One region of the Methylosarcina fibrata AML-C10 genome, then DNA from elsewhere that is predicted to be linked to it. Evidence: riboswitches for the same ligand, from Rfam matches in the RefSeq annotation. Region 1 holds a riboswitch; the other holds the start of a gene.
The links. Region 1 has a riboswitch for cobalamin ahead of A3OW_RS0111290 (ribonucleoside-diphosphate reductase subunit alpha). Riboswitches for the same ligand answer to the same signal wherever they lie in the genome.
Positions count from the first base shown of each region.

Region 2: linked by a shared signal. The riboswitch ahead of A3OW_RS0115475 (TonB-dependent receptor domain-containing protein) and the one ahead of A3OW_RS0111290 (ribonucleoside-diphosphate reductase subunit alpha) in region 1 are both predicted to bind cobalamin.

Region 1 is NZ_KB889965.1:2,401,318-2,415,920, reverse strand. It holds gene A3OW_RS0111295 (ribonucleotide-diphosphate reductase subunit beta) at 1-400, opposite strand, end outside; gene A3OW_RS0111290 (ribonucleoside-diphosphate reductase subunit alpha) at 397-3,189, opposite strand; cobalamin riboswitch at 3,303-3,520, opposite strand; gene A3OW_RS0111285 (LysR family transcriptional regulator) at 3,708-4,592, opposite strand; gene metE (5-methyltetrahydropteroyltriglutamate--homocysteine S-methyltransferase) at 4,700-6,991, shown strand; gene A3OW_RS0111275 (formate--tetrahydrofolate ligase) at 7,086-8,759, shown strand; gene A3OW_RS0111270 (methylenetetrahydrofolate reductase) at 8,759-9,532, shown strand; gene A3OW_RS0111265 (DUF6513 domain-containing protein) at 9,571-11,001, shown strand; gene A3OW_RS0111260 (ABC transporter permease) at 11,122-11,913, opposite strand; gene A3OW_RS28860 (P-loop NTPase family protein) at 11,900-12,103, opposite strand; gene A3OW_RS27840 (ATP-binding cassette domain-containing protein) at 12,165-12,572, opposite strand; gene A3OW_RS28605 (hypothetical protein) at 13,183-13,506, shown strand; gene A3OW_RS0111240 (conjugal transfer protein TraG N-terminal domain-containing protein) at 13,529-14,603, opposite strand, start outside.
Region 2 is NZ_KB889965.1:3,295,892-3,310,494, reverse strand. It holds gene A3OW_RS26535 (fibronectin type III domain-containing protein) at 1-2,241, opposite strand, end outside; gene pyrE (orotate phosphoribosyltransferase) at 2,373-3,011, opposite strand; gene hemW (radical SAM family heme chaperone HemW) at 3,048-4,220, opposite strand; cobalamin riboswitch at 4,267-4,476, shown strand; gene A3OW_RS0115475 (TonB-dependent receptor domain-containing protein) at 4,595-6,457, shown strand; gene A3OW_RS0115470 (hypothetical protein) at 6,510-7,079, shown strand; gene A3OW_RS0115465 (DUF1499 domain-containing protein) at 7,186-7,629, opposite strand; gene A3OW_RS0115455 (YbgA family protein) at 7,792-8,727, shown strand; gene A3OW_RS0115450 (SDR family oxidoreductase) at 8,730-9,578, shown strand; gene A3OW_RS0115445 (glutathione S-transferase family protein) at 9,628-10,293, shown strand; gene A3OW_RS0115440 (hypothetical protein) at 10,340-10,675, opposite strand; gene A3OW_RS0115435 (phosphotransferase) at 10,949-12,019, opposite strand; gene A3OW_RS0115430 (CHAD domain-containing protein) at 12,265-13,788, opposite strand; gene A3OW_RS0115425 (SixA phosphatase family protein) at 13,986-14,501, shown strand.

The DNA.
Region 1 (14,603 bases):
GCAATTCCGGCGCACTCATCTTTTCCATCACCGCCAGGCCAATGTTGCGCATCGCCAGAATGTCGGAAGTGGTCAGATAAGCTAGTACGTTCTCGAACACGTGGCGTTCGGCCGACGTCAGTTTATGCTGGTAATCGTGCACATCCTGCGCCATCGAGATTTCCAGCGGCGTCCAGTGGTTACGGTTGGCGTTCAAGAAAAACGACCAGGCCCACGGGTATTTGAATGGCGCCAACTGGTTAATGTCGGCCTGTCCGTTGACCACTCGCTTTTGTTCGGGATCAATTGGTGGCAGTACACTCCCATTAGACGGAGCTACTTTTTGCGTATCGACCTGGATTTCCGATGCAGTCGAGGTGATTGGCGCATCCCAATCGTCAAAATTCAGCGTCGGCTTCATTGGCAGGCCTCACAATCAGGATCGGTAATCGAGCAAACTTTGGGCGTCGCGTCATCGCCTCCCGTTTTCTCCATCGCCGTCGCGCCCAAGGTGCGCAGATAATAGGTGGTCTTCAAGCCGCGTTGCCAGGCCAGTCGGTATATCTGGTCCAGCTTGCTGCCGGTCGGTGCGGCGACGTATAGATTCAACGATTGCGACTGATCTATCCATTTTTGCCGACGAGCGGCGGCTTCGATCAGCCATTCCGGGTCGATTTCGAAGGCGGTGGCGTAGCGGGCCTTGATGTCGGCCGGCACCCGTTCGATGGCTGCCAGCGAGCCGTCAAAGTATTTCAGGTCGGCCACCATCACCGCATCCCATAATCCCAGTGTTTTCAAATCGCGTACCAGCGCGGCATTGACCACGATAAACTCGCCGGACAGGTTGGATTTGACATAAAGATTCTGATAGACCGGCTCGATGGATGCCGACACGCCGACGATGTTGGAAATCGTCGCGGTCGGCGCAATGGCCACGCAATTGGAATTGCGCATCCCCACCTGAGCAATGCGTTGACGCAGCGCGTCCCAGTCCAGCCGCCCGCCCGCGACCACACCCAGATCGCCGCGCGTTTCGCTCAGGCGTTCCAGCGTATCCGGCGGCAATAGCCCTTGCTGCCACAGACTGCCGGTAAAGCTGCTGTAACGGCCGCGTTGCTCGGCCAAATCGGCCGAGGCCTGATAAGCGTAATAGCACAGCAATTCGGCCGAATAATCGGCGAATTCCACCGCTTCCTGGCTGGCGTAAGCGAGCCCCAGTTGGTGCAAGCAATCGGAGAAACCCATCATGCCCAGTCCGACCGGACGGTGGCGCAGGTTGGCGTTGCGCGCCTTGGGCGTCGCGTAAAAATTGATGTCGACGACGTTGTCCAGCATCCGCATCGCGGTGGCGACGGTGCGCTGCAATTTGCCGGCGTCCAGTTGCCATGCGCCGTCATGCTCGACCAAGTGCGCGGCCAGATTCACCGAGCCCAGGTTGCAAACCGCCGTTTCGTCGGCCGAGGTATTCAGCGTGATTTCGGTACACAGGTTGGAACTGTGAATCACCCCGGCATGTTGTTGCGGCGAACGCAGATTGCAGGCGTCCTTAAACGTGATCCACGGATGGCCGGTTTCGAACAGCATGGTCAGCATCTTGCGCCAAAGCTGCACCGCGCCGATGCGTTTATACAACTTGATCTCCCCGCGTTCGGCCTTGGCTTCGTAAGCCTGGTAAACCTCGGAGAAGGCTTCACCGTATAGCTCGTGCAAGTCCGGCGTATCCACCGGCGAAAACAAGGTCCATTCGGCGTTATCACGCACCCGTTGCATGAACAAGTCCGACACCCAGGCGGCGGTGTTCATGTCGTGGCAGCGGCGGCGCTCGTCGCCGGTGTTCTTGCGCAGCTCCAGAAATTCCTCGAAATCCAGGTGCCAGTTTTCCAGATAGGCGCACACCGCGCCCTTGCGTTTGCCGCCCTGGTTGACCGCGACGGCGGTGTCGTTGACCACTTTCAAAAACGGAATCACGCCCTGGCTGTGGCCATTGGTACCCTTGATCCGACTGCCTAGCGCCCGCACCGGTGTCCAGTCGTTGCCAAGGCCGCCTGCGTATTTTTGCAAAAGCGCGTTTTCCTTGATGCTTTGATAAATGCTGTCCAGATCGTCGGAGACCGTGGTCAGATAGCACGACGACAATTGCGGATGGCGGGTGCCGCTGTTGAACAAGGTCGGCGTCGAACACATAAAGTCGAAGCTCGATAGCAAGCGGTAAAATTCGATAGCGCGCGCCTCTCGGTCGATCTCATGCAAGGCCAAGCCCATCGCCACCCGCATGAAAAAGCACTGCGGCAATTCGATGCGGAGGCCGTTCACGTGCAGGAAATAGCGGTCGTACAGGGTCTGCAGGCCCAGATAATCGAATTGCAAATCGCGCTCGGCCAGCAGGGCCTGACCCAGTCGTTCCAGGTCAAATTCGGCCAGGCGTGGATCGAGCAGTTCGGCAGCGACGCCGGTGGCGATGAACTCGATAAAGCAGCCGGCATACGCTTCGGCCATGTCGGCTTGGGTCAAGGCCGAGCCGGTAGCTTCCAGGCGCAGTTGGCTCAACAGCAAGCGCGCGGCGACTTTGCCGTAGTCCGGTTCGAATTCGATCAAGGTCCGCGCCGCCAACACCAGGGCCTGACGCACCGCCGCCAGCGGCATGCCGTCGTATAGATTGTTCAGTGTCTCGGCCCACACCCGTTCGGCATCGACACTCGTCAAACCCGCGCAAGCCTCGCGGCACAGCGCGCTGAAGGCTGCGCTATCCAGCGGCCGGCGTTGGCCTTGGTCGTCTACATGCAAAGCGGATACGACAAGCTCGGTAGATTGTTGCGCCGCGCGCTGAGCCGCGTGCTTTTCCCGATACAGCACATACGCACGGGCCACGTCGTGGGCGCCGGAACGCATCAACGCCAGTTCCACTTGGTCCTGAATATCCTCGATATACACCGTGCCGCCACCGGGCAAACGCCGCGTCAAGGCATCGATCACGCTGGCGGTGAGTTGCGCCACCTGTTCGCGGATGCGCGCCGAATTGACGCTGTACTGGCCTTCCACGGCCAAAAAGGCCTTGGTGATGGCGATGGCGATTTTTTCCGGCTGAAACGCGACCACGGAACGGTTGCGGCGAATCACTTCCAAGCCGCTATCCGTTGGATACGAAGGGGAGTGTTTAACGGATTCGGCAGGGTCGGGATAAAAACTGGCGGGTTGAGCGGCGCTATCCATGTGTTTCTCCACAAGGGGAGCAGGGACATGAAGCCGCAACGGCAGGCGTAAAACGGCAGCGAGAATCCGAACCGTAATGCTTGCCATCGTCCTCGGAGACACCCCGCTCCTGGTTGATAAAGGTTTCGAGGGCAGGTCTCCTGGCTTTCGGGTCGCCGTTTCGGTTCGGCCTTCCCGGACTCGCGTCCAGTGGCACGGATTGAACCTCAACTCGCCGATTACAGTTGCGGGGGCAGCTCCGGCTTACAGACGATCATGCGAACAGCGCACAAACGGCAACCGGATTCCCTTTTAATCCCCTTCGGGGGGAACCGTCTTGGTGAGGAAGTTTAGGCTGAGAAAAGATGGCTGTCAAGCTATCTTAACTATATACAGTGACTTTTTTGATTATTGATAACTATATGTTGTGTTTTGTGTATTTTCATCGAGACAAGCTGCTTTCTTGGCTCCGATAGGCCATTAGTACTGAATGCACTCCCCTGAGCAAACAGATGGCTATGCGCGACCACCAGTTGCGCTCACACTACCACGCTGCCAGCATGCTCCACCAACCAGCGTAAATATTCCAGCTCGGCGTCCTCGTGTCGGCAGGCCAAATACATGGTTTTGCCGATGGGCAAACCCGTAAAGCGCAGCCCGGTCAAATCCAGTTTGGCGGATTTGTCGGCGAGTAGCCATTCCGGCAGCAAACAGACGCCGCGGCCGGCGGCGGCCAGTTGCAGCATGATGTCGGTTTCCTCGACTTGCAGATGCGCGGCGGGCTCGATGCCGGCCGGTTGCAGCACCTTGCGGAACATGTCCAGCCGTTCGCGGGCTACCGGGTAGGTCAACACGGTTTCGCCACGTAAATCGTCGGGCGTGATCTCAGTGCGGCTAGCAAGAGGATGGTTATCAGCAACGATCAAAACTAGCTCAAAATCGAACAGCGGCTGGTAACTCAGCAGGCCGTTATCGACCGGATCGGAGGTCAGCACCGCATCCAGTTTGTATTGGCGGATGGCTTCGAACGATTCAAAGCGGTAGCGCGAGGTGACTTCGACGGTCAAATCCGGCCATGCGCGCAGATAGGGTTGCAGAATGTTGCGGAACCATTCGTAACAGGCATGGCATTCGATACCGATGGTCAATTTACCGGTTTTGCCTTTGGCCAGTTGCGCCAGATGATTTTCCGCCGAATCGACAGTGGCGATCACCGATTCGGCAACTTCCGACAAGTAGCGTCCGGCTTGGCTCAATATCAGCGAACGCCCCTGTTTGTACCACAGCGTCACGCCCAGACGCTGTTCGAGGTTTTTAATCTGATGCGACAGCGCCGATTGGGTCAGGTGCAGGGTGTCGGCCGCCGCGCTCAGCGTGCCCTGGCGTTTTAACGCCAGCAGAATACGTAGATGGATCAATTCCATATTGATGAATATACCTCATGAATCAATGAAGAAACATCGATTATCTTCATTCTATTGTCTGTTTACAATGTTTTATGTGTCAAACATTCAATAGAAAGGACTTACTCATGACGAAAATTCACAATTTAGGTTTTCCCCGGATCGGCGCCAAGCGCGAGCTAAAGTTTGCTTTAGAATCCTACTGGAAAGGCGAGTCGTCGCGCGACGAACTGAAAGCCCTCGGCCAGCAGTTACGCCAACGTCATTGGCAACTGCAATCCGGATTGGATTGGGTGCCGGTCGGCGACTTCGCCTTTTACGACCAAGTGCTGGACATGAGCTTTACCTTGGGCAATTTGCCGGAGCGGGTGCAAGATTTCCACGGCGATGCGCTGGACAATTACTTCCGCGTCGCTCGTGGCCGTTCAGCGCAATCCGCCAGCGATGCTCAGTGCTGCGGGGGCGTAGCCGCCGGCGAAATGACCAAATGGTTCGATACCAACTACCACTACATCGTGCCCGAATTCACCGCAGCCACCGCATTCAAGCTGGATGCTTCTCGCTTGCTCGAACAACTGGAGGAAGCCAAGGCCCAGGGCGTCATCGCCAAGCCGGTGATTATCGGCCCAGTCACCTACCTCTGGCTAGGCAAGGCCAAGGACAATTCCAACAAGCTCGCGCTGTTGCCCAAACTGCTGCCGGTTTACGCCGAATTGCTGGAAACGCTCGCCGCTCAAGGCGTTGAATGGGTACAGATCGATGAACCGATTCTGGTCACCGAACTGGATACCGAGTGGCAAAATGCTTTCGACACCGCCTATCAATACTTGCAAGATTGCCGGATCAAATTGTTGCTGGCGACTTATTTTGGCCAACTGGCGGAAAACCGCAGTCTCGTTGCCAATTTACCGGTGGCCGGCCTGCATGTCGATGCCGTCAACGGCCGCGATGACATCGAGCCGCTGATTAATCAATTATCAACGGACAAGGTGTTGTCACTCGGAGTGATCAACGGCCGCAATATCTGGAAGACCGACCTCAACGCCGTGCTGGATTGGCTTGAACCGATCGCGCAACAACTGGGCGAACGCCTGTGGCTTGCGCCGTCGTGCTCGCTGCTGCACGTGCCGGTCGATCTGGACAGCGAGCAGAAACTCGACGCAGAAATCAAATCCTGGCTGGCCTTTGCCAAGCAGAAACTCGGCGAATTGCAGGTGCTGGCAACCGCACTTAACCGGGGGCGCGATGCGGTCAAAGCCGAACTGGACGCCAACCGCGCCGCCATCGAGGCACGCCGCAACTCATCGCGGGTCAACAATCCGGCGGTCAAGGCCGCACTGGCCAGGATCGACGCAAAACTAGGCCAGCGCCAGAGCCCTTATGCGCAACGCGCGCTCAAGCAGGCCGCGTTGTTAAAACTACCCAAATTTCCCACAACGACCATCGGTTCGTTTCCACAGACTTCGGAAATTCGCCTGGCACGTAGCCAATTCAAGTCCGGAAAATTGGATGCAGCCGGTTATAAAGCTGCCATGCAGGCCGAAATCGCTCGATCTGTGCGTGAACAGGAAGCGCTGGGTCTGGATGTATTCGTGCATGGCGAAGCCGAGCGCAACGACATGGTGGAATACTTCGGCGAGCAGCTTGACGGCTATGTGTTCAGTCAATGCGGCTGGGTACAATCTTACGGTTCGCGTTGCGTCAAACCGCCCATCCTGTTCGGCGACATCAGTCGTCCGCACGCGATGACCGTCGAATGGATCAGCTACGCCCAGTCGCTGACCAAAAAACCGATGAAAGGCATGCTGACCGGTCCAGTGACTATTCTGAATTGGTCGTTCGTTCGCGACGATCAACCCCGCTCGGTCACTTGCAAGCAACTGGCGCTGGCTATCCGCGAGGAAGTGCTGGATTTGGAGAAGGCTGGCGTTAAGGTAATACAAATCGACGAGGCGGCCTTGCGCGAAGGCTTGCCGCTACGCCAATCGCAATGGCAGGCGTATCTGGATTGGGCGGTGGAATCGTTCCGTATCACGGCTAACGGCGTGGCGGATGAGACACAGATTCACACCCACATGTGCTATTCCGAGTTCAACGACATCATCGCTGCCATCGCCGATATGGATGCCGACGCCATCACCATCGAGACCTCGCGTTCCGACATGGAGTTGCTGGATGCTTTCGAGCATTTCAACTACCCGAACGGCATTGGCCCCGGCGTGTACGACATCCATTCGCCCAATATCCCAAGCGAACAGCATATCGTGGCGCTGATGCACAAGGCCGCCGAGCGCATTCCCGCTGAACAACTGTGGGTCAATCCGGATTGCGGCCTGAAAACCCGCCAGTGGGCTGAGGTGATACCGGCGCTGACCAACATGGTGGCCGCCGCTAAAACCTTGCGCGCTTCGTTAGGCTAACGCGCATTCCGGTATCAATCACCCCGGCTAAGTGCCGGGGTTTCACAAACACCGATTTAAAATCAGATTTAACTTTTTCCTTTGGAACGCGTCCATGTCAGACATTGCAATCGCCCAACAAGCCAAAATGCGCCCCATCATCGATTTGGCTGGCGAAAAATTCGGCATTCCTGCCGAACATCTCGATCCTTACGGTCATTACAAAGCCAAAATTTCATTGGAATATGTGAACAGTCTCGCCGATAAACCTGACGGCAAGCTGATTCTGGTCACGGCGATCAGCCCGACACCGGCTGGCGAAGGTAAAACCACCACTACGGTTGGCCTCGGCGACGCCTTGAACCGCATCGGTAAAAAAACCATCATGTGTCTGCGCGAGCCCTCGCTCGGCCCTTGCTTCGGCGTGAAAGGCGGCGCGGCCGGCGGCGGTTATGCGCAAGTGGTGCCGATGGAAGACATCAATCTGCATTTTACCGGTGACTTTCATGCCATCGGCGTTGCGCATAATTTGTTATCGGCGTTGATCGATAACCACATCAACCATGGCAATGCACTGGATATCGACCCACGCCGCATTCAATGGAAGCGCGTCATCGACATGAACGATCGGGCTCTGCGCAAGATCGTGGTCGGCATGGGGGGCGCTGCCAACGGTTATCTGCGCGAGGACGGCTTCGATATCGTCGTGGCTTCGGAAGTGATGGCGATTCTGTGCCTGGCCACCAGCCGAGCCGATCTAAAAGAACGACTGGGGCGTATCGTCATCGGTTACAAATCCGATAAAGTCACGCCGGTTTACGCCAAAGATTTAAATGCCCACGGCGCGATGGCGGCGGTGCTGAAAGATGCCATCAAACCCAATCTGGTGCAAACCCTGGAAAATAATCTGGCAATCATTCACGGCGGCCCGTTCGCTAACATTGCCCACGGCTGCAATACCGTCACCGCCACCAAAACCGCGTTGAAATTGGCCGATTACGCGGTCACCGAAGCCGGCTTCGGTGCCGATCTAGGAGCCGAGAAGTTTCTGGACATCAAATGCCGGACGTCCGGCCTGAAGCCGTCGGCGGTGGTATTGGTCGCTACGGTACGGGCGCTGAAATTCCATGGCGGCGTCGGCAAGGATGAATTGAATCAGGAAAACCTGGCAGCCTTGAAAAAAGGCTTCGCCAATCTGGAGCGCCATTTACACAATATCCAAAGCCACTACGGCCTGCCTTGCGTGGTCAGCATTAATCATTTCACCTTCGACACCGACGCCGAAATCGAATTGCTCAAAACTCAATGCGAGGCCTTGGGCGCGAAATGTGTGGTCGCCAAACACTGGGCGCACGGCGGGGCGGGTGCGGAAGAACTGGCACGCGAAATTTTGAACATCGTCGACAGCCGCGAGCCGGCCTTCAATTACGTTTACGACGATGACCTGCCGCTGTGGAACAAGATCGAAGCCATCGCCACCAAGCTATACGGTGCCGGCAGCGTCAGCGCAAGCCCGAAGGTCATGGGCGAGATTAAAGCCTTGCAGACCAACTACGGTCATTTCCCGATCTGCATGGCGAAAACCCAGATGTCGTTTTCGACCAATCCCAACAACAAGGGTGCACCGAGCGGTCACACCGTCGAAATTAGCGAAGTACGCCTCGCCAACGGTGCCGGTTTCATCGTCGCGATTGCCGGCGATATGATGACCATGCCGGGCCTGCCGAAAGCTCCGGCCGCAGAACGGATCGACATCAGCGACGACGGCGTGATCAGTGGGTTGTTTTAATGAATATTTCGTTTGAAATCGTCCCCAGAAACTTGGATGCCTTTGAAAAACAATATGCGTTTGTGCAGAGTCTGAATGACTGCATTAACATCATCAACGTACCGGATATCCAGCGCTTCGATATGCGCAGTTGGGAACTGGCGAGACATGTCGATCGAAACCAATACCGGTTTATTCCGCATTTCCGGGCCATGGATTTCAAGATCGAAAGCGGCGAGCTGTATCGCATCATCGAGGATTACCAGCTCGACAACGTGTTACTGGTGACTGGCGATCCGCCGGAAGGCCTGAAACGCAGCTATTGCAATACCGACGTGGTAGACCTGATCCGGGCGGTACGCAGGCGCTTTCCAAAACTGAACATCTATGCCGGGTTTGATCCGCATCGACAAGGCATGCAACACGAATGCCATTATATCCAGCGCAAGGCCGATGCCGGCGCCAACGGCTTTTTTTCGCAACCGTTCTACGATCATCGGCTGGTGGAACTGTTTGCCGAACACATGGACGGCCTGGAAACCTATATCGGTATCAGCCCTGTGGTGACGTCGGCCTCGCAGAATTATTGGGAAGTGAAGAATCATGTCAAATTTCCCAAGCATTTCCGGCCCGATTACGATTGGAATGTCGAGTTCGCCAACCGGCTGATCGGCTCGGCGGCGGAGAACGGTTGGCATGTGTATTTCATGCCGATCAAGGTGGAGTTAAAAAAATATTTCGAACGCATCAATTTGGCTAATACGCGTCCAACCGCCTTAACCGGAACAGGTTGAGTGTTGCCTGTGGCGTCGTCTTTGAGCATGCGTAACAGATGACTGAACATATTCTGTTCCTTACCGGCAAATTGGCCGAAAAGCAATTGCGCCGGACCATTGAAGACATGGCGCCGGAGTTTGAATACACCGTCCATGTGCTGGGCGTTACGGTGGCGGCGTTGATGACAGTCGACATGATACAACGCCGCCTGACCGACACCTTTGGCGCCGACCGGATTCTGGTTCCCGGCCGCTGCCGCGGCGATTTGGAAGCCCTGTCCCAACATTATGGAATACCGGTTGAGCGAGGGCCGGAGGAATTGAACGATCTGCCCGAATTTTTTGGCAAAGCCCGGCAGCGCCCGGATTTAAGCCGCTATGAGCTGCGCATTTTCGGCGAGGTTGTCGAAGCGCCTCACATTGATGTCCCGGCCATCATTCGCCGCGCTGAGGCTTATCGGCGCGACGGCGCGGACGTCATCGACCTGGGGTGTTTGCCGGCGACGCCGTTTCCCCATTTGGCCGACGCAATCAAGGCGTTGAAGAGCGAAGGCTTTTTGGTCAGCGTCGATTCGCTCGATCCTGAGAACCTGCTGCTGGCGGGACGCGCCGGCGCCGATTTTCTGTTGAGTCTTAATGAAGAGACGCTGTGGATCGCGGATGAGGTGGCCTCGACGCCGGTGTTGATTTCCACCCCGCACGCCGATATGGATTCTCTTGACCGCGTGATCGCCAAAATGCAGGCCAAAGGCCGGGCCTTCATCGTCGATCCCATCCTCGACCCCATCCATTTTGGCTTTACCGACTCGATTGTCCGCTACCACGAAGTACGGCGGCGGCATCCGGACGTGGAAATGATGATGGGCGTGGGCAATCTCACCGAACTGACTCATATCGATACCGCCGGGATGAACGGCATGCTGTTGGGCATTTGTTCGGAGCTGCACGTCCGCCACATTCTGGCGACGCAAGTGAGCAAGCATGCCTGCAAGGCGATCAAGGAAGCCGATCTGGCTCGCCGCATCATGCTAGCCGCACGGGAAAGCAACCGATTGCCGAAGCATATTGATGATGGCCTAATGGCGCTGCATGAACGGGCACCGTTTCCGTTGTCGCTGGCCGAAATACAGGAATTACAGGCCGCCATCCGTGACCCCAGTTTTCGCATCATGATTACAGCCGAAGGAATTCACATCTTCAATCGTGACGGATTATGGTCCGACAACGATCCTTTTGCCTTATATCCGCATTTGGGCGTCGAGAACGATGGCGGGCATGCTTTTTATCTGGGCGTCGAATTGGCAAGAGCCCAAATAGCGCAGGAACTCGGCAAGCGCTACGCTCAGGATCAACCGTTGACCTGGGGCATCCATGGCCGGACCGCTGAAGACGCGCCCGCCGATCCCAATTGCTACACGCCGCAAGGGACCACGTTGAAAGCCTCGCCGGCGTCGCCTTGTCCCACGCCTGCAATTCTTGACAACTAAAATCAGTCTGATCCAAAACTTAACATCATCGGGATAAATAAAGTATGGCTGCTAATTGAACTACATCAGTCATAACTTACTACCGAGGATGAACGGCAGAAAGGGGTCGCTATGAGCTTATCAACGCCGCGCAAAAACCTCATCCTTCAACACATCAAACTCATTGAATGCGATATTCAGACTGAGTTTCAAGTTGATGATGGTGGCGATGGTAGAGCTGGTAAAAATACAGATCATGATGGCGATTTGATATTTCACCGCCAGCCACGGCTCACTTCCACCGAGAATTTGTCCCGTCATCATGCCGGGCAAAGAAACCACGCCCATTGTGGCCATACTGGCCAGGGTGGGGTTGATCGCCGCTTTAACGCCCTCTCGAAAATAAGGACGAACAGCTTCCCGGCGTGTGGCACCGAGCATTAGAAAAGTCGCATATTCATTTTCGTTTTTGCGGAGAGCCGAATAGAAGCGTTCCAACGCAATGACGTTGCCTTGCAGACAATTACCGAGAATCATGCCGGCTAAAGGCACGACATAGCGGGCCTCGTAAAAATGCGCCGGTTGGATAACCAGCGCTACCAGATAGCCGGTGGAGAACAGTATGCTTGAACCTATTGCGGTAAAGGTGGCTAGCGCAAAATATCGCGCTTTAACGCCAGCGCGCCGCAGAATACTCAGATCCGCCACAATCAACATGACCAGTATCCATAGTCCGTTCAACCAAGGATCGTTAAGATTGAAAAGGGCTTTTAAATAGATTCCCACCAGGGATAACTGAATAGTCATCCGCACGATGCCGATGACGAGATCCCGGCTTAGACGCAAACCGATCAGCCAGAGCAATAACCAGGGTATCAAACAAAAGGCATAAAGGATCGCCATCTGCGGCAGTGCAATATCAAGGGTTTCCATGGCGCTCTATCTTGTTCAGAATACCGGTTTCCAGTTCAATAACGATATCACAGCGTTCCATCCACTCAGGATCGTGACTGACAGAAAGCACGGTCAGTTGGGGGTCAGAGAAAACCTCGAAAACAGCCTGTTTGCTTTCTCTGTCCAGAGCACTGGTGACCTCGTCGAGCAAATACACTTTTTTATCCAATAATAGACCGCGTGCCAGGGCGATACGTTGTTTTTCACCGCCGGATATTCGGCTGCTTTTACTATTTAAAATAGCCGCAGGTAGCCGCAGGTAGCTGCAGTCGATGCAAAACAGCCATCAGTTGAGCTTCCGTGGGCCGATGATGGCGATGGGCTTTAAATTGAAAAGGTAATAGAAGGGCCTCTCTTACGCTTTCAGCCCCCAGCACCGGTTCTTGACCAATGTAAGCGGTGCAGTTTCGGATTATCCGAACAGAGAGTGATGTTAAGGGTTCGCCCTGAAAATAAACCGTTCCAGATTGTATGGCATGAAGACCCATCAGGGTTCTCAGCACACTGCTTTTGCCGGCGCCGGATTTGCCATATAACGCAGCTTTCTGTCCGGGCAAGAGAGCGAAGCTGATGTTGGACAGAATGATTTTGTCCAGGGCAGTGACCGTGACCTGATCGAAGCGAATAATCGGAGACATTAAGCAAAGGTTCAAAATTGAATCAGTCGTGACGATAAATGATGGACGGCTTCATCTATTATGGAGAGAGCATCTGGCTGGCTCTACACGAAGAGCATCAATTTGTCTCGACCATCGTGAGTCTGCTTTCTGATGTTGAGCAGACTTTCGATGACTTAGGGCGACAGGCAGCAAAGGCTCGACTTTTGCCTGTCAATGTTAGATTTTATTCTAACTAATTTTTGATGTCGCCGGTTCAAATCCAGAGTTTTACAGGTTATTACAGGTATTGGCAACTGAGTTTGAATGACGTACCATAGAGAGCATTGAGTTCTATTGGAGGCCCATCATGCTCTCGTTCTCGTCTCCTTCAAGCCGCTCCAAACTATCAACCAGGCCCCTGCAGGCTGCATCAGTACAATCCCGCTTTGCCGGTCAGCATAGCACTGTCAATTGCCTAGCATGCAACCGGACTATGGTGCCTCGGGTAGTCAGCTATTATGGCCAGCCGTTACGGTCCATCTGTCCCTTTTGCGGCACGACCTTCAGCAAGTTTCCCTGCGGGTTACAGCGATTGATAAAACCTTTTCAAATACGCAGTTTGTCATTTGTGGCTTTTAAATGGATGATAATGGCCACGCTAATTTTTGGTTTGCTCTGGTCTATTTGTGCGTGGGCAAAGCTACCAGATAATTTAAGTCTTATTGCAGTATTCGGAACCATAGGGTTTGGATTGATGGCTGTGGCTGAATTTTTTGTGCAATCCATAGAACACCTCGCAGCAAAACTATCTCATGAGAGCAATTATTATTGGTCGGCATTTGTTTTAATCATCATTGTTACTGCCAACTTTCGGCAGGATCTGATGAATTATCTTTTGCTGTTTTCCGGGCTCTTGCTGATTCGCTGGGTGATGGTAGGCAGTGTGCGAGCGCTATTTGGATGCAACGTTTGACTTAATCGCAATTGATGAATGGTTAGCTTTTAATCCGCCCTTGGGCTCGATTAAAGTTCCCAATTTGATCAATCAAATCGCCCCTGTTCTGCCCGGCGGCACTTCTTAACAACTTCGCGATATTGTTGCCGTCAGTTTCACCTTCTTCAGCAAGCAGCCGTTGTTTTGCTGCACCCATATTGCCATTATTATCTCCAGCAATCGCAATTCCAGCAAAGGCTTCAAACATAGCGGCTCGGTAATAGGCTTGTTGAGTCGGTGTGAGTCTGTCGGCCACTTCATTCACCCGCTGATCTGCCCAAGTATTTGTTGCTTCAGCAAATCCAGGATATGACTGCGATGCAGCAAATTTAAGTGACTCCCAATAGTTTTTACCTTTAGAACGGGCTTCTTTAAAACTGTCTGTAAATTGTTTCACAACTAGACTTCCGGCGGCTCCGGCGGCCTCAATATCCTTAGCCGTGCTATAAATACTACCACCCAGCATGTTGTAAGAAAACTCCGCTGCTGAGGGAGTGTTGTTCGCCGCTGAAGCAATTGCCGTTCTAAAATGATCGGCTTTCAGTTGCCTCATCTCGGCAACCCCCGTATTCGTCTGTTGATCCAAACGCTCGAGGTTCTGCTGATGATCGGCCGCAATCGACTTCTGACCCGCCGCCATCCGACCACGAGCGGTGTTGATTTGGCTCTGTGCCTGGTGAGTAGCGGCTTCAGCTTCGTGTCGAGGATCAGCCAGGTCTGCATGTTCAACCCGCGTTTGGATTGCGCCCATGACGGGTGCCTGGGATTTCAGGTTTTCGTTTTTCCCTGAATTCCAGTCAGTATCGGATGTGGGCGCATGAAACGCATCACCCAGTAACTGGTAGCCCGCGATTTCCGCGCTCCGCGACTGCTGCCTATCCAGGGTTCGATAGCGGGGAGAGGAAAAGCCGGTTAACAAGGACATGCCCGCCGCCGCATAGGCCTGGTCGCTATCGGACAGCCAACCGGCCGCTTTCCATTGCGAAGCTAATCGCTGTGCATCCCCGCGGAGGCCATACTGATCCAGCGCTTGATCCAGTCGTTCCATTAATGCGCCGTCACTGGCCAGTTTCAAG
Region 2 (14,603 bases), 890 kb from region 1:
CGCAGCAGGAATCGCGGCAGCCTGGAGAGTGATGGAGTCGCTTACCGTATCCGAGACGTTCAGAGCCGCGTCTCTGAATTGGGCATAAACCGTCTTCGTTCCGTCGCCGCTGGTCAACGTGTGGGAGGCGGTGGTGGCGAAGGTGAGCCAGGAGCCCCAGGTGACGTTGTCGTTTGAAAAGCGCATCGTGCTGACGCCCGAGCCGGTGTCGGTAGCCGAGAGGGTGAGCGTCACCGCCGTCGTGGTGGTGCTGGCGGCGCCGTTGTTGATGGAAATCGTCCCGGTGGGTTTGGTGGTGTCCGTTTGCGAGCTGAAGTTGACGTTGCCGGTTTTGTCCATCAGCGTCAGGGCGGTGCTGGCAGGCGAGAAGGTTAAGCCTGTCATGGTGGGCGTGATGGTATAGCTTTGGTCGCCTTCGAGATGAGGAAAGAAGAATTTTCCGTCCGGGCCCGAGGTGGCGGTGGTGACAGAGGTTCCGGAAAGGGTGAGGGTAACTCCCGGCAGCGGGGCGCCGGCCGAATCGGTGACCTTCCCCTGAATCCAGAAAGCCATCGGGAGAAAGTAGGGGCTGGCATCCTTGTTGAAATAAACCGAAAAGCTGTGAGTGGCGTCGGTGAAATCGGCTCGGAAACGTCCTCTGACAGTCCCCAGCGTATCCTCGGCGAAGGCGCCGTTCACCACGTTCACGGTGACGGGCGAGACAATATTGTCGAGCGAAGTCATAGTGACAGAACCGGCATTGCTTGCCGGCAGATAGCCGAAAACGCCGACACCGGAACCCAAACTGAGCATGCCGGAATCCGCTACCGGACCGGCGGGGCTTTGCGTCCTGGCCTCAATCCGCAACTTGTCCTGATAGTTGCCGGGCCAGCCAACCCCGGCGACGCCGTAACTGTTGGTGACTTCGCTGCCGCTCAGCAGCAGGGCGTCCCGGTAGTCATAGTCTTGCCACTCAATCGTCTTACCCGCCTGCATTGTCTCGGTGCCCGAAGTGCTTCGGTAGAAGTAGTCAATGTTGCCCTGGTTGATGCGTTGGTAGAGAAGGTAGCCTTGCGGCGGGTCCGCGTCGAAAACGCCCTGCTGGGCATACCATGTTTGGAACGGTTTCCCTTCGACGTTGGCCTGGACGGAGGCCGCCAGGCCGGTGAGTGCCGCCAGATTCGCAACCACGCCATGGTCGGCGGCCGCCGCGGAATACAGTAGGGTATTGAAATTGATGAAAAAACTGGAATTCTCGAGGAGCGCCTTGGCCCAGGCGTAGCCGGCCAGCTGGTAACGCACGAGAGCTGAAACGTAACCTGCCCAAACGTTTCCATTTTTGCTGCCGATGATAGGCAGATTGAGGCCTTCATAATATCTGTCATAGGCATAAGAGTGTTTATCATCCCACGGATGAGCCACCCCGGAACGGCTGAAAACCTCGATTTCGGCGGCGCGGGTCATCCCTTCTTCGTAGGTGTTGATTGCAAGGATATAGTCGTCGCGAAAGGCGTGAATGATTTCGTGGACCAGAACATCGACGTCGAGCTCGCTCAGAGTCAGCTCGTTGGTCGAGGACGAATAGGTGCCCGCGACATCGCTTCCGGTAAGGGTTGGGTCATACCGGATATTCATGGTATTGGAAAACGCCGGAGCACCGTACACTTCCTTGATCAGAGGATAGAAAGTATTGATGCTGGCCTGAAGCGTTGCTATATCCGACGCGCTCCAGGGGTGGTCAGGGGAATCGAAGGTGAAAGTCAGTTCGTTGTCTATCGCTGCGCCGGCAACAGCAGAAGCCGATTTTTTCCTGGCTTCCTCCGCATCGGGAAGAATGGGTTCTCCGTTTTCATCGAGAAACACGACGACTCTGTCCAGCCGGCTTCCTTCTCTCTCGGGAACGGCGGCATTACCAGGCTTCGGCTTCTTTTCGCGAAGGCGTTCGGCGATGAGTGCGTGAGCCTTGTTTCTCGAGGGTTGCGTCCCGGAGCGCACCTCTGCCGAGGAAAGCTTCGGCCCCACCGGGATATAGAGCAGATTGCCCGCAGAGTGAATTTCGCTGTGGCCGGTAGAGCCGGGAATAACGCCGTCGGCAGCGAATGGCTGGTCAGGAGGCACGGAAAGATCGTCTTGAGCCTTAACTAAAATTGGCGCGGCCAAAGCCAATGCGGCCAGAATCCAAAACCCGGCCTGCCACCAGACGGATTTTGGCAATAACGGAGCGAGTTTTGATCGCGGTTGAATAATCAAGCCATCATTCATGACCTTCTCCTATCCCGTTAACGGAAATTCGTTTGACGTTTGAGTCAATGAATCTGCCGAGTGGATCTGATTTCGGCTGGGTAATTAAATCGGTCGTATCTCACGCCCGCTTATCATTCGGAAGCCGGCGCTCAGGTTATTCCGTAAAGGCGCCGGTAATCCTTTATCGCTTCAAGAAAAGGGCCGCCCTCATTGCTCAAATACTCGATAATATCGGCCAGAGTAACGATGGCGATGACCGGCATGGCAAAGGTTCGGGTGACTTCCTGGACGGCCGAGATATCGGCTTGTCCTTTTTCCTGCCGGTCCAGTGCAATCAGTACGCCGGCCGGGGTGGCGCCGCAGCCCCGGATGATGTCGACCGATTCCCTGACCGAGGTTCCCGCGGTAATGACGTCGTCCACGATAATGACCCGTCCCTTCAAAGAAGCGCCCACCAAGGCGCCGCCTTCGCCGTGATCTTTGGCTTCCTTCCGGTTAAACGCAAAAGGGATGTCGGACGATTTTAGTTGCGCATAGGCGATCGAGGCCGCGCTGACCAACGGGATGCCTTTATAGGCCGGACCGTAAAGGATATCGGCTTCCACTCCGGAATGGATCAAGGCCTGGGCATAAAACTGCCCTAATTTGCCCAACCGGGCGCCGGTATTGAACAAGCCGGTGTTGAAAAAATAGGGGCTGATGCGGCCTGATTTCAGTTGGAATTCACCGAATTTCAGTACGCCGCATTCCAGGGCGTAGGCGATAAAGTCTTTTTGATAGTCGTGCATGGTGAGTCCGTATCGAAATGGGGATCGGGTCGGTTTTCAGTTGACGAAGCGTTGCAAAACGGTATCCAGAAAATTCCAGCCCAAGTCCGAGCAATGATAACGCTCGTTTTCCTCGATTAACAACCGTTGTTTCAGATTGGAATTCAAGCCCGGTTCAAGAGCCGCTAGAGGCAGGCCGGTGGCCGAGCGGAACGCGTTCGCGCTGAAGCCTTGCTTCAGCCGCAACTGGTTCATCGCGAATTCCAGCGGCAGATCCTGAGGGGCGATGATGGTTTCGATGGCATCGTCCCCGGCGGTTTTCAGATACTGTTCGGGATGCCTGGGCTTGACGGTTCGAAGGATGCGGCCGGGCAAGGCCAGCGACAGCTTGCCGTGAGCGCCGGCGCCTATGCCCAAATAATCGCCGAATTGCCAGTAATTCAGGTTGTGGCGGCACTGCCGACCGTCGAGGCTGTAAGCCGAGATTTCATATTGCCGGTAGCCGTGATCGGCCAAAATGCTCTGGCAAAGGCGCTGGGTTTCAAAGACGATCTCGTCACCGGGGAGCCTGGGCGGAAATTTATGGAAATAGGTATTAGGCTCCAGGGTCAACTGATATAAGGAAATATGGGCCGGTTGCAAGCCGATGGCGGTTTCGACATCGATTCTGCTCGTGTCGGGAGTTGTCTCGGGCAAGCCGAACATCAAGTCGAGATTGATGTTGTCGAAGCCGGCACGATGCGCGATGTCGACCGCCGTCACGGCTTCTTTCGAAGAATGCACCCTGCCCAGTCTTCGCAATGGCCCGTCGTGAAAGCTTTGGATGCCTATCGACAGGCGGTTGATGCCCAGCCATCTGAAATCCCGGAATTTTTTGCTCTCGAAAGTGCCGGGGTTGGCTTCCAGCGTGATTTCCGCATTCTGTTCAAGAGTCACCTGCCGAGCGATGCCCTGCAGCAGCCGGTCGATCGCTGCGGTCGAGAACAGGCTGGGCGTTCCTCCGCCGATAAAAATCGTAGCGATCGGACGGTCAATTCGGTAACGGCGCACATCTTTGGCCAGATCGGCCAGCAGGGCATCGACGTAAGCGGTTTCCGGCAGATCGGATTTCGCGGCGTGGGAATTAAAATCGCAGTAAGGGCATTTTTTGATGCACCAGGGGATATGAATATAAAGGCTGAGCGGCGGCAAGACGGCAATAATCGAACGGATAAAGAGGTAGTTTAACACGATTTCCGCCGGTTACGGCCATTTGACATCGAAAGCCGATTCTTTATAATGGCCTCCGCTTTCAGGTTCCATTCGGATGTCATTCCCAATGGTTAAACGGGAAGTCGGTCAGGTTTCAGCCAAAGCCGACGCTGCCCCCGCAACGGTAGATAAGTCAAAGAATCGTCGAAATGCCACTGTGCTCTGCATGGGAAGGCGGCGATTCAGGCGCCAGCCGCTTATAAGCCCGGAGACCGGCCTCGAAGCATTATTCGGCACAGCGGAGGGCTGTCTGCGAAAAGGACAGTCATTTTCCGTTTTTCTCGTCTTCTTCGTCCTCCGTTGTTTTATTAGCTAATGCACCCTGCGCGGGCGGCGCAGAGGACGAGGAGACCATGCAAAAATTCATTTACGGCTCGCTGTTGCTGGCCGGATTCCATTCTTTCCCTTTGCCGGCGGCCGAACCCATCCCGGACGAACCGGCCGATTTACCCGAAATGGTGGTTACCGCCACCCGCTCGGAAATAGATAAAAAGCAGCTTGCCACCGCGACCACGGTCTATACCCGCCAGGATATCGAGCGCCTGCAGAGCAAAACCCTGCCGGAACTGTTGAAGGGCACCGTCGGCCTGGATCTCACCCAACAGGGCGGCGACGGCAAAATCACCAGCGTTTTCATGCGCGGCACCGATTCCAGCCATATCCTGGTGCTGGTCGACGGCATCAAAGTAGGCTCGGCGACGATCGGCGCCACCGCATTTGAATTCATTCCCATCGATCAGATCGAGCGGGTGGAAATCATCCGCGGCCCCCAGTCCAGCCTATACGGCTCCGAAGCAATCGGCGGCGTCATCCAGATTTTCACGCGGAAGGGCAGCCGGAGCGAAAAGCCCAGCGTGACGCTGGATGCCGGCGGCGGCACTTACGACACGATCCGCACGGCCGGCACGGTCAGCGGCCAATGGCAAAATTCCTGGTACACGGTCGGCGCCTCTCATTACAACACGCAGGGATTCGATTCTCGCGAACCGGTGCCGGGATTTTTCGGCGTCGACCAGCCCGACAAGGACGGCTATTACAATACCGCGGTCAATGCCCGGCTTGGCCACCGCTTCGACAATGAGGCCGAAATCGAAGGCTCGTTCATCAGAGCTCAGGGAAAGACCGAGTACGACGGTACGTTCCAGGACAAAACGAAATTCATCAATCAGGTGGCCTCCCTTTCCGGCAGCATGGATCTGCTCGACAATTGGCGCTCCACGTTGCGCCTCGGTCAGAGCCTCGACGACAACGATAATTTTGCCCCCGGCGGCGCCTTTTCCACCCGCTTCGATACGACGCGCTGGAACGCCACCTGGCTGAACCGGATCGACTTGTCCGACGATCATCAGTGGGTGCTCGGTTCGGATTATCGTCTGGATGAAATCGACAGCTCGGAAAATTTCAGCAAGACGTCGCGCTACGACGTCGGGATCTTCGGCGAGATGCACAGCCGTTTGTTCGACGATCATTTCATCAATGCCTCGCTGCGCTGGGATGAAAACGAGGCCTTCGGCGACTACGTCACCGGCAACGTCGGCTGGCGTTATCGCTGGAAGTATGGCCTCAGTCCGTTCGCCAGTTTCGGCAACGCGTTCAAGGCGCCGACGTTCAATGATCTGTACTGGCCCAACGACGGTTTCAGCGCGGGCAATCCCGATCTGGAACCCGAACAATCGACCTCGTTCGAAGTGGGTCTGGCAGGTGACCACGGACGGCTGCAATGGGAATTCAGGGCCTATCACACCAATATCGACAATCTGATCAGTTGGATGTTGGTCGATCCGGTGCGTTTCCAATACCGTCCCGAGAATGTCCGAAAAGCTCAGATCGACGGCCTCGAAGCGGAAATCAGCGCTCAGTTTTTCGGCTGGAACGGCAAGCTGGGCATGAACCTGTTGAATCCCGAAGACCGGGAGACCGATCTCCGGTTGGTGCGGCGTTATCAGAAGAGCCTGTCGTTTGATTTGTCCCGTTCGTTCGGGCCGGTCGACGTGGGCGCTTTTATCCTGGCTCAGGGCGACCGCTACGACGATCCGCAGAATACGGTCCGGGTGGCCGGCTATGCCACGGTCGATTTACGGGCCGCTTATCACTTCGACAAGCACTGGATGCTCAGCGCCAAACTGAATAATCTGCTGGATAAACAATATCAACTGGTGGATACTTATAACACTGCGGACAGAAATTTTTTTGTTTCCGTCCATTATAATAACTGAAGAACGGCCGGGAACGGCTTCGCGTCAAATTCGCTCATTTTGGAGATACTCGATGAAAACCCTATTCTGGCTGCAGACCCGTTATTTGCCAGTACCTCTGATACTATTGATGGTGCTCACCCGTTTTCACCATTTCGGTGATGCCTTGCATCTTCCCGATGCGTCGCTGGCGGTGTTCTTTTTTGCCGGTGTTTATCGCAAAACCCTTCTTTTCGTCTTCTTGTTGGGCTTGGCCGGTTTGATCGATTATCTCGCCATTGCCAACGGCACCAGCGCTTATTGCATTTCTCCGGCCTACGTCTTTCTGATTCCGACCTATGGCGTGATGTGGTCGGCAGGCCGCTATTGTGCGCGATTCAAATCCTTTGCCGGAGCTGAACTGGCGTTGTCGTTCGGCTTGCTGACCTTGGCGGCCACCGCGGCCTTTATCATTTCCAACGGCAGTTTCTATTTGTTTTCCGGGCGCTATGACGATCTGGCATGGAGCCGCTACATCGTGCAGTCTGCCGGTTATTTCCTGCCCTACACCGGAGCGGCTCTGGGCTATGTGGCGGTGCTGTTCGCCGCGGTCAGGCTGATCAAAGCCACGCTCGGCGTGCAGTCCCTGCGCAAGGAAGCGTGACAGGAAAACGGTTGAACGCCTCCGTCCCCGGAATTTTTGCAATGCGATTCCGGGACGGCTTGCAAAGACAGGTTTTTGGCCCGCATTAAACCGGGTTTCTGGCGTTCTATTCCACGATCCCGGCCTGCTGCAATTGTCGCCTTAACGCTTCCATTCGTCTGCGGTTAACCCCCAGATCGCTGTACCCGACCCTTGAAGCCGAACGGATATGAATGAGTTTCGCATCGGCATCGAGCACCGCATCAACATCGTCGACAAAACGGAAGACCAGCGTGGTGGCTTCGGCGTGCAGCGCGCCGTTACCGGCTTCGGTGATCACGGTCCGTTTTTGGCCGGCCAGCGTCCGTTGCAACGCCGCCCAGGCGTCTTCAACTTTACCTTTGATTTTAAACGGTGCAATATAATGGCCGCTGTCCTTGGGCGCCTGGCTGGACACGCAGTTGGGCGTGTTCGGGCAGGGCGCCAGTTTGACAGCGGTATCCGCTGCCTGGGAAGGGGTGGATAAAGTCATCGCAATCAGTCCTGTAGAAACAAGCAATTTGAAAATCATGGAATTTCGCCCGGTTGTTCATTCCAAGCAGAGCATCTCATTTTTCAGGCGGAAAAACCAGCGCGGTCTTTGCGGACGCGGAAGACGCCGAGCCGGATTTTTTGCGGAAGCGGGGCGGAGCGAGTCCGCCGGTCCTGTTTTCCGGAGCCATTCGGTATGACTATGAAGAGAATTCCCATCGGCATCAGCAGTTGCCTCCTCGGCCAGGAAGTGCGTTTCGACGGCGGCCACAAGCACGACGCCTACATTACCGGAACCCTGGGGCAGTACTTCGAGTTTCATCCCTTTTGCCCCGAAGTGGAAATCGGCCTGGGCGTGCCGAGGCCGACTCTGCATCTGGTCAGAATCGGCGGCGAAATACGCTGCGTCGGGGTCAAGGATCCGGAGCGCGACGTGACCGACCGTTTGCGCCGGCACGCCGAGCAGCTCAAGGATCGGCATGCCGAACTGTGCGGTTATATTCTGAAAAAAGACTCGCCCAGTTGCGGCATGGAACGGGTCAAGGTTTACGGCGGCGGCCAGCCTCGGCGGGAAGGCGTCGGCATTTATGCCGAAGCCTTGATGAAAGCCAATCCGTTGCTGCCGGTCGAAGAAGAAGGACGGCTCGGCGATCCGGGCCTCCGCGAGAATTTCATTCAGCGCGTGTATGTTTTTTACCGATGGAAAAAAATGCTGGCGGAAGGATTGACTCCCGGCAGACTGACGACGTTCCATGCCCGGCACAAGCTCATCATCATGAGCCACGGCGATTACCGGGATCTGGGCCGGATGCTGGCCGACGTCGGCTCCGATACGCTGGCCGACACGGCCGAACGGTACATCGTCTCGCTCACGAGCCTTCTGAAGCAGGTGCCGACGCGCAGCCGGCACGTCAATGTCCTGCAACACATCCAGGGTTATCTGAAGAAAGAGCTGAGCGCCGACGACAAGGCGGAAATGGTCGACGTAATCGAGCGCTACCGGCGCGGCGACCTGCCGCTGATCGTTCCGCTGACCCTGCTCAAGCACCATTTTCGAAAATCACCCGATCCTTACATCGATGAATCTTATTACCTATCCCCTTATCCGCAGGAATTGCGCCTGCTTAACGAGTTGTAGCGATGGCTGACGTCTTAATCGTGGGCTGCGGCGACATCGGCTCGGGCCTGGCGCTGCAATTGTCCGTTCAGGGCCACCGGGTCACGGGGCTGAAACGGCGTCCGCCGCCCGGGCAAAGTGCGTTCGCCTATGTCGCCGCCGACGTCACTCAAGCCGAGACGTTACAGGCTGTCGGAACCGGATTCGATCAGGTGTTTTTTATCGTTTCGGCGGATGGCCGCTCCGAGCAGAGTTACCGGGACGTCTATCAGACCGGTCTTAATAACGTGCTGGACCGATTTGCCGGGCGGCCTTTGATTTTTGTTTCGTCGACCAGCGTCTACGGCCAATGCCGGGGCGAGTGGGTCGATGAAATGTCGGAAACGGAACCCGAACCGTTCAACGGCCGATGGCTTCGACAGGCGGAGACGCGGGTGCTGTCGGCAAATCCTGAAAATATCGTGGTGCGCTTTTCCGGAATTTACGGGCCCGGCCGCGACTATTTATTAAGGAAGGCGGCTTCAGCGCCCTTAATCCAGAAAACGCCTCCCTATTACACCAATCGGATTCATCAGCAGGATTGTATCGGCGTGCTGTCGTTCCTGCTGGCGCGGCGTTTGGCCGGAGCGGCGCTGGATTCCTGTTATCTGGCCAGCGACGACGATCCTGCGCCGCTTTGGGAGGTCGTCTCCTGGCTGGCTGAGCAGTTGCATTGTCCGCCGCCGGCGGCGCAAGCGGTTGCCGGCGAAGCGCCGATGAACAAGCGTTGCCGCAATGCCCGCTTGAAAGCGTTGGGCTACCGTTTTCTTTTTCCGAGTTACAAGGACGGCTATGGGGAGCGGCTGAAAGAAATGTCGCCAACCGGGCAATGAAGTCAATGATTGAAATTTTTTCCGATAGCGCAACCGGATCCGAAGGCGGATGAGCATCGAAGTGTATTGGGGCTGCGGCAGCCCGTATTCGTGGCGGGTGCTGCTCGCCCTGGAAATCAAACGGATGCCTTATAAAAGCGTGCGCTTGGGTTTTTCGGAAAAGGATCTCAAATCGGACCGGTTTTTGGCGATCAATCCGCGGGGCCAGGTGCCCGCGATACGTGAAGGCGGCTTCACGCTGTATGAATCGATCGCCATTTTGTGTTATCTGGAAGCGAGGCAGCCGGAGCCGGCCCTGTTCGGGCTCAGCGCGGCTGAGCAGGGCCGGATCTGGCGTTCGATCATGGAATGCGTCTCTTATTGGGAGCCGCACATGACCCATTTCGTCGGCACCGTTTTTTCCGGAGAGCTTCCGGAAAAACGCGAGGAAGCCGTTCGGTCCAGGCAAATGGTCGAAAAAGAAATGAGCCGCCTCAACGACGAACTGGTCCGTGCCGATTTTCTGGCGGGCAGAGCGCAAGTTTCGGCGGCCGACGTGGCGTATTACCCCGTCGTCCAGTTGCTGACCATCGCGGCGAAACGGGAAAATACCGAGGAAATCGGCGGAACGCTTCGAGAAATCGAAAAACATTATCCGGCGGTGCAGGCCTGGTGCAAGAAAATGGAAGCGATACCGGGATTCGAGCGGACCAACCCGCCGCACTGGCGGCCATAGGGACCCGACGCGGCGAATCCGCCGCAACGCTTTCTTCTTCGCGGCGCTAGTCGAGCTTCAATTGCTTGCCCTTCACTTCGCTTTTCAGCTTCCGCAAGGCTTCGGGATTTTTCCGCAGTTGTTCCAGCGTGTGCTTTTGCTCGGGAGACAGGGCAGATTTGAGTTGTTCCGGGTCCGTTTCTTTTAGCGTCTGGATTTTGTCCTTGTTGGCATGCAGAAGATGCTTGATTTTGGATTTTTGATCCTCGGTCAGCCCCAGTTTTTTACTCAAACGATCCAGTTTGTTTTCATGAGGTTGAACCGCCTCGGGTTTGGCTTCCGGACCGGCGGCAGCCAAAGGCATGTTCGACATCAGCAACATCAAGATAAAAAATCTGATCATCGTGTAGTGGTCTCGTGATTGTTGAATGTAAGTTCCCGCGTTGAAGAGCCGGATAATTCCGTTCATTTCAAAGCGGCCGTACCGGTTTTCCGGTTTCTTGACAGGCATTATACCCGTGATCCCGCCCGCTCGGGTAAAAGAGAGCTTCCACCGGATCAGCCGGTTGACTCACGGCCGGGAAGATGCCGTGATAAGAAAGGCTCAGGGCGCTATTTCAGGAGGTTTCCGATTCGCCCGCGTACGTTACAAAAAACGCTCGACCGGAAAATGGAGTTAAATGGGCAGCGCGGAAAAGGCGTCCAGATCCTCGACGGCAGCCGCTGTCCGGCGGATCAGCTCAAGATTGCTTTCCGTATCCATCATGCCGCCGATGGCGAGGGTGACCAGCATGGCTTCAAAAGGATAAGCCAGATGCGCCCGATAGCGTTGCAGCAGGCTGCCGAATTCGATTTTGGGAATCTTGTGCTCGAGCAGCACCTGAAAATAACCGGCCAGGAGCTCCGGTTCGTGGCGGCGCCGGATTTCGGGATCGAGCGCCGTGGCTAGAAAGTACGCCACGTCGCCGATGCCTTCGCCCAGGCGGACGAGTTGCCAGTCGAGAAATCCGGGCAGGGATTGGTTCCAGAATAAATTGCCGGAATGGCAATCGTGATGAACCAGCGTCTGCGGGCCGGAACTCAGATAACGCATGGCCAGCCTGCGCTTTTGGGCATACCGGAGAGCGGGCTCGTACAGGCCATGGGGAACCAGGCTTCCCGCTTTGGTCAGACCTCGCTTCATCAAAGGCACGGCCAGGGCTGTGCCCAAACCGTCTTCCAGGCGCCGAACCGGGCCGGAAAGCCAGCGGTAATCGGGATCTTGATGTACTTTATTCCAGAAATGGGCATGCAAGGAGGCCAGTTGCCTGATCACCAGAGAGGCTTCGGCCGCCGTCAGGGCGTCTTTGGTGCAGCCCGGCCTTGCGCCGAATTCGGTCACGTCGGACAGAACCAGCGTCGTACCTCTGCCTATTTTGCTGTGTGCGGCCAGACTATGGGGACGGGTGACCGGAATGAAGCTGGAAAGCTCGTTGTAGAAGCGGACTTCCATATGGAGCAGCCGGGACAGTGCCGTTATCGATCGGGCGCGCCAATGCAGCGAAGGCAATTTGACAAACCAGCGCCGGGGCCAAAGGTCCGGACCGTCGTGTTCCACCAGGAGGCGGATGCGGGTGGTGGTCCCGATATCGACGGAAACGATGTTCACTCCGGAGACTTTGGCATCGATGGAATGTTTTTCAATAATCCGCTGTGCCCAATTGATCGTCAGTTCACGAGGATCCCGGGCGAGAATATTTTCCTTCATTGATGGTAGCGAGACCTTGATTTAAATTTTCTCAATGGCCGTTTTTGTGCCGCTTGCGGTAAAACGAATTCGGAACCGATTCTTGCGTATTTTAGTTCAATCCCGGCTTTTTAAAAAGCCTCGTCAGGAATAGTGCAACCGGCCGGCGCGTCCATTAAGGCAAAAGGCGTCAGCCGGGAATGCCGGACCCGTCGTTAAGGAAAAGAAAGACGCCGGGAAGGAACAGGCGAGGGGAATCAAAAAGATTAATCGTCGCTTGCGAACAGTGATTTAAAAATCGAGTGATTTTTATTGCGGGTGAAATGTTCGAAACACGATGAGAATTGGGCGCGCGTCTGCCATTTTTTTTCATCCAGAATCTGGACGAGCACGCCCATGGCCAGGAAAGTTTTAGCCGAATTGGCGCTTTGGATCATTTCTTCGCTGAATTGCTGAATGGCCTGTTCCTGAACGGTGTAATCCTGAAAGTCGCCCAATACGGTCTGGAGTTCTTTCAGGTCTTTGAGTAAATGTTTGATGTGGGATTCGGAATACAAGCTCTGGAAAAATTCGATCAGATACCGCAGTTTTTTACAGGTCTTTCTGAGCGTGTGCAAATTCTCCGCGGGCGACTCCGGTGTAATCGCTTTGCCCTGGCGCAACGCCCGGTTATACATTTTCCAGATGCTGCGATTGGCCACGGTTTTGGCGGCCGGAGCCGGAGAGGCGGGCTGGACGGCCTGGAGCGGCTGTTGTTTCAGGTACTGCTCCCACTCGAGCAGGGTCGTCAGATATCTGGGCGATTTTAACTGTTCCAGCATGTCCTGCCGGGCTTGCTGCTTTTTTTTGAGCAGAAAGTCGTAAAGAGGATTCAAATCGTCGCGGATGTTTTCCGGCAGCACCGACTTGTAATGCTCGAACTGGATCAGGTGGACGTCCAGGTCGCGCGTCGGGCAGGTAACTTGTCCCAGCCAGGAAAAAAAATCGGAATAATAAGCGGCGACTTCCTCCGGCAGAACGCCTTTGAGCTGCTTTAATCCGGTGCGGGTCCGGCGCACGGCAACCCGGAAATCGTGCAGGAATTCGCTGTCGATGTCGGCCAGCATGCCGTGCTCGTTGAGTTTGATCGCTTTTAAAAGATGGCCGAATATCGTTTTTACCGCCATGTCGGCCGGCAGGGCCGGATCCAGCGTCAGTTTCAGTTTGGATGAGTAGTCCTTGGGGTGGCGGCCTTGCAGTTCCAGGGCAATCAGCAATACCGGCTTGTCCGTAACGGTTAACCCCAGTTCCCCGGTGAGCAGGCGGGTCAGATTTTCGGCGGCCTGTTCGTAACCCTTGATCGGTTGCAGCAGCAGGCGATTGTTGCACAGTTCGTATTCTTCGAGATCGAGCCTTACCAGGGTTTTCTTGTCCTTGTTCAGCAGATTGAGTTGATAGGCTTCGTAGTCGAGCGTGCAGATCGCCAGAAGTGCCCGTATGCCCAGCAAGGATTGCAGGGAATCCTGAACGATTCCCGCTGTTAATTGCCTTGGAAAAGGAGGAACTTCGGCGATTTCCGAACCGGCGAGGATCCGGCCGTTCTTGAGCGTCCGCAGCGACAAGGAAGAGCAGACTTTGGAACGGTTGAACTCGCAAACGATTCCGTTGGACCATAAGCGCCAGTCGAAACTGTCGTAATAGGTCCTGAGGCAATAATGCCGGGAAATAAGCTGGATATCGGCTTTTTCGCTTAATTCGGCGAGAAATTTTTCGGCCGATAAATTGGCGGGTAATTCGAATTGTAAGGACATGGTGCTGGATGAGTGAGTTTTAAGGCGAGCAACGACCTAAATCCTTAATTTTAGCTGTGCCGTATTAACGATTCATGACAGGCATTACATGTTTCCGTCATAAAATCATTGCATAATCGCCGAAGTTTGATAACGGAAAATGCATCGTAGACATCTTTTGATATTTCATATAGCGTCATAGATTGGAGAATATTACCATGGCTAGAGAATTATGGTTGCTTCGGCACGGCAAATCCGATAGGCACGGCTCGGTTTCGGACATCGACCGTCCGTTGAAAAAACGGGGAAAACGCGCGGCCCGGCAAATAGGAAAATGGCTGAAAGAGCGGAACCTGGTTCCGGATGAGGTACTGACCTCGCCCGCCGAAAGAGCGGAACATACCGTGCTTCTGGTATGCGAAGAACTCGGAATCGATGAGGAAAGCGTACGCCGGGACATCCGTTTGTATGCTTCCAGTGCCGACCGATTGAAAAACGTCCTGGCGGAAATTCCTGCCGAATCGGAACGAGTTTTGCTGGTCGGCCATAATCCGGAGCTGGAACGGCTTCTAATTGAACTGGTGGGAATTGCCCATCTTCCCGGCAAGGAAAAGTTGATGCCTACCGCGGCGTTGGCGAGAATGGCCATGCCCGAGGACTGGACTCTTTTGCCGCCGCAATGCGCGAAGCTGATCGAGCTCGTTCATCCCAAGCAGTTGTCTGGCGGGAATTGACAAGCCGAATAAAAATATGACATTGTCATAATAATGTCATATAAAATGAATACTCTTATTGCGATCGTTGTACCTACCCGTTCTATTTTAATTATATCGAGA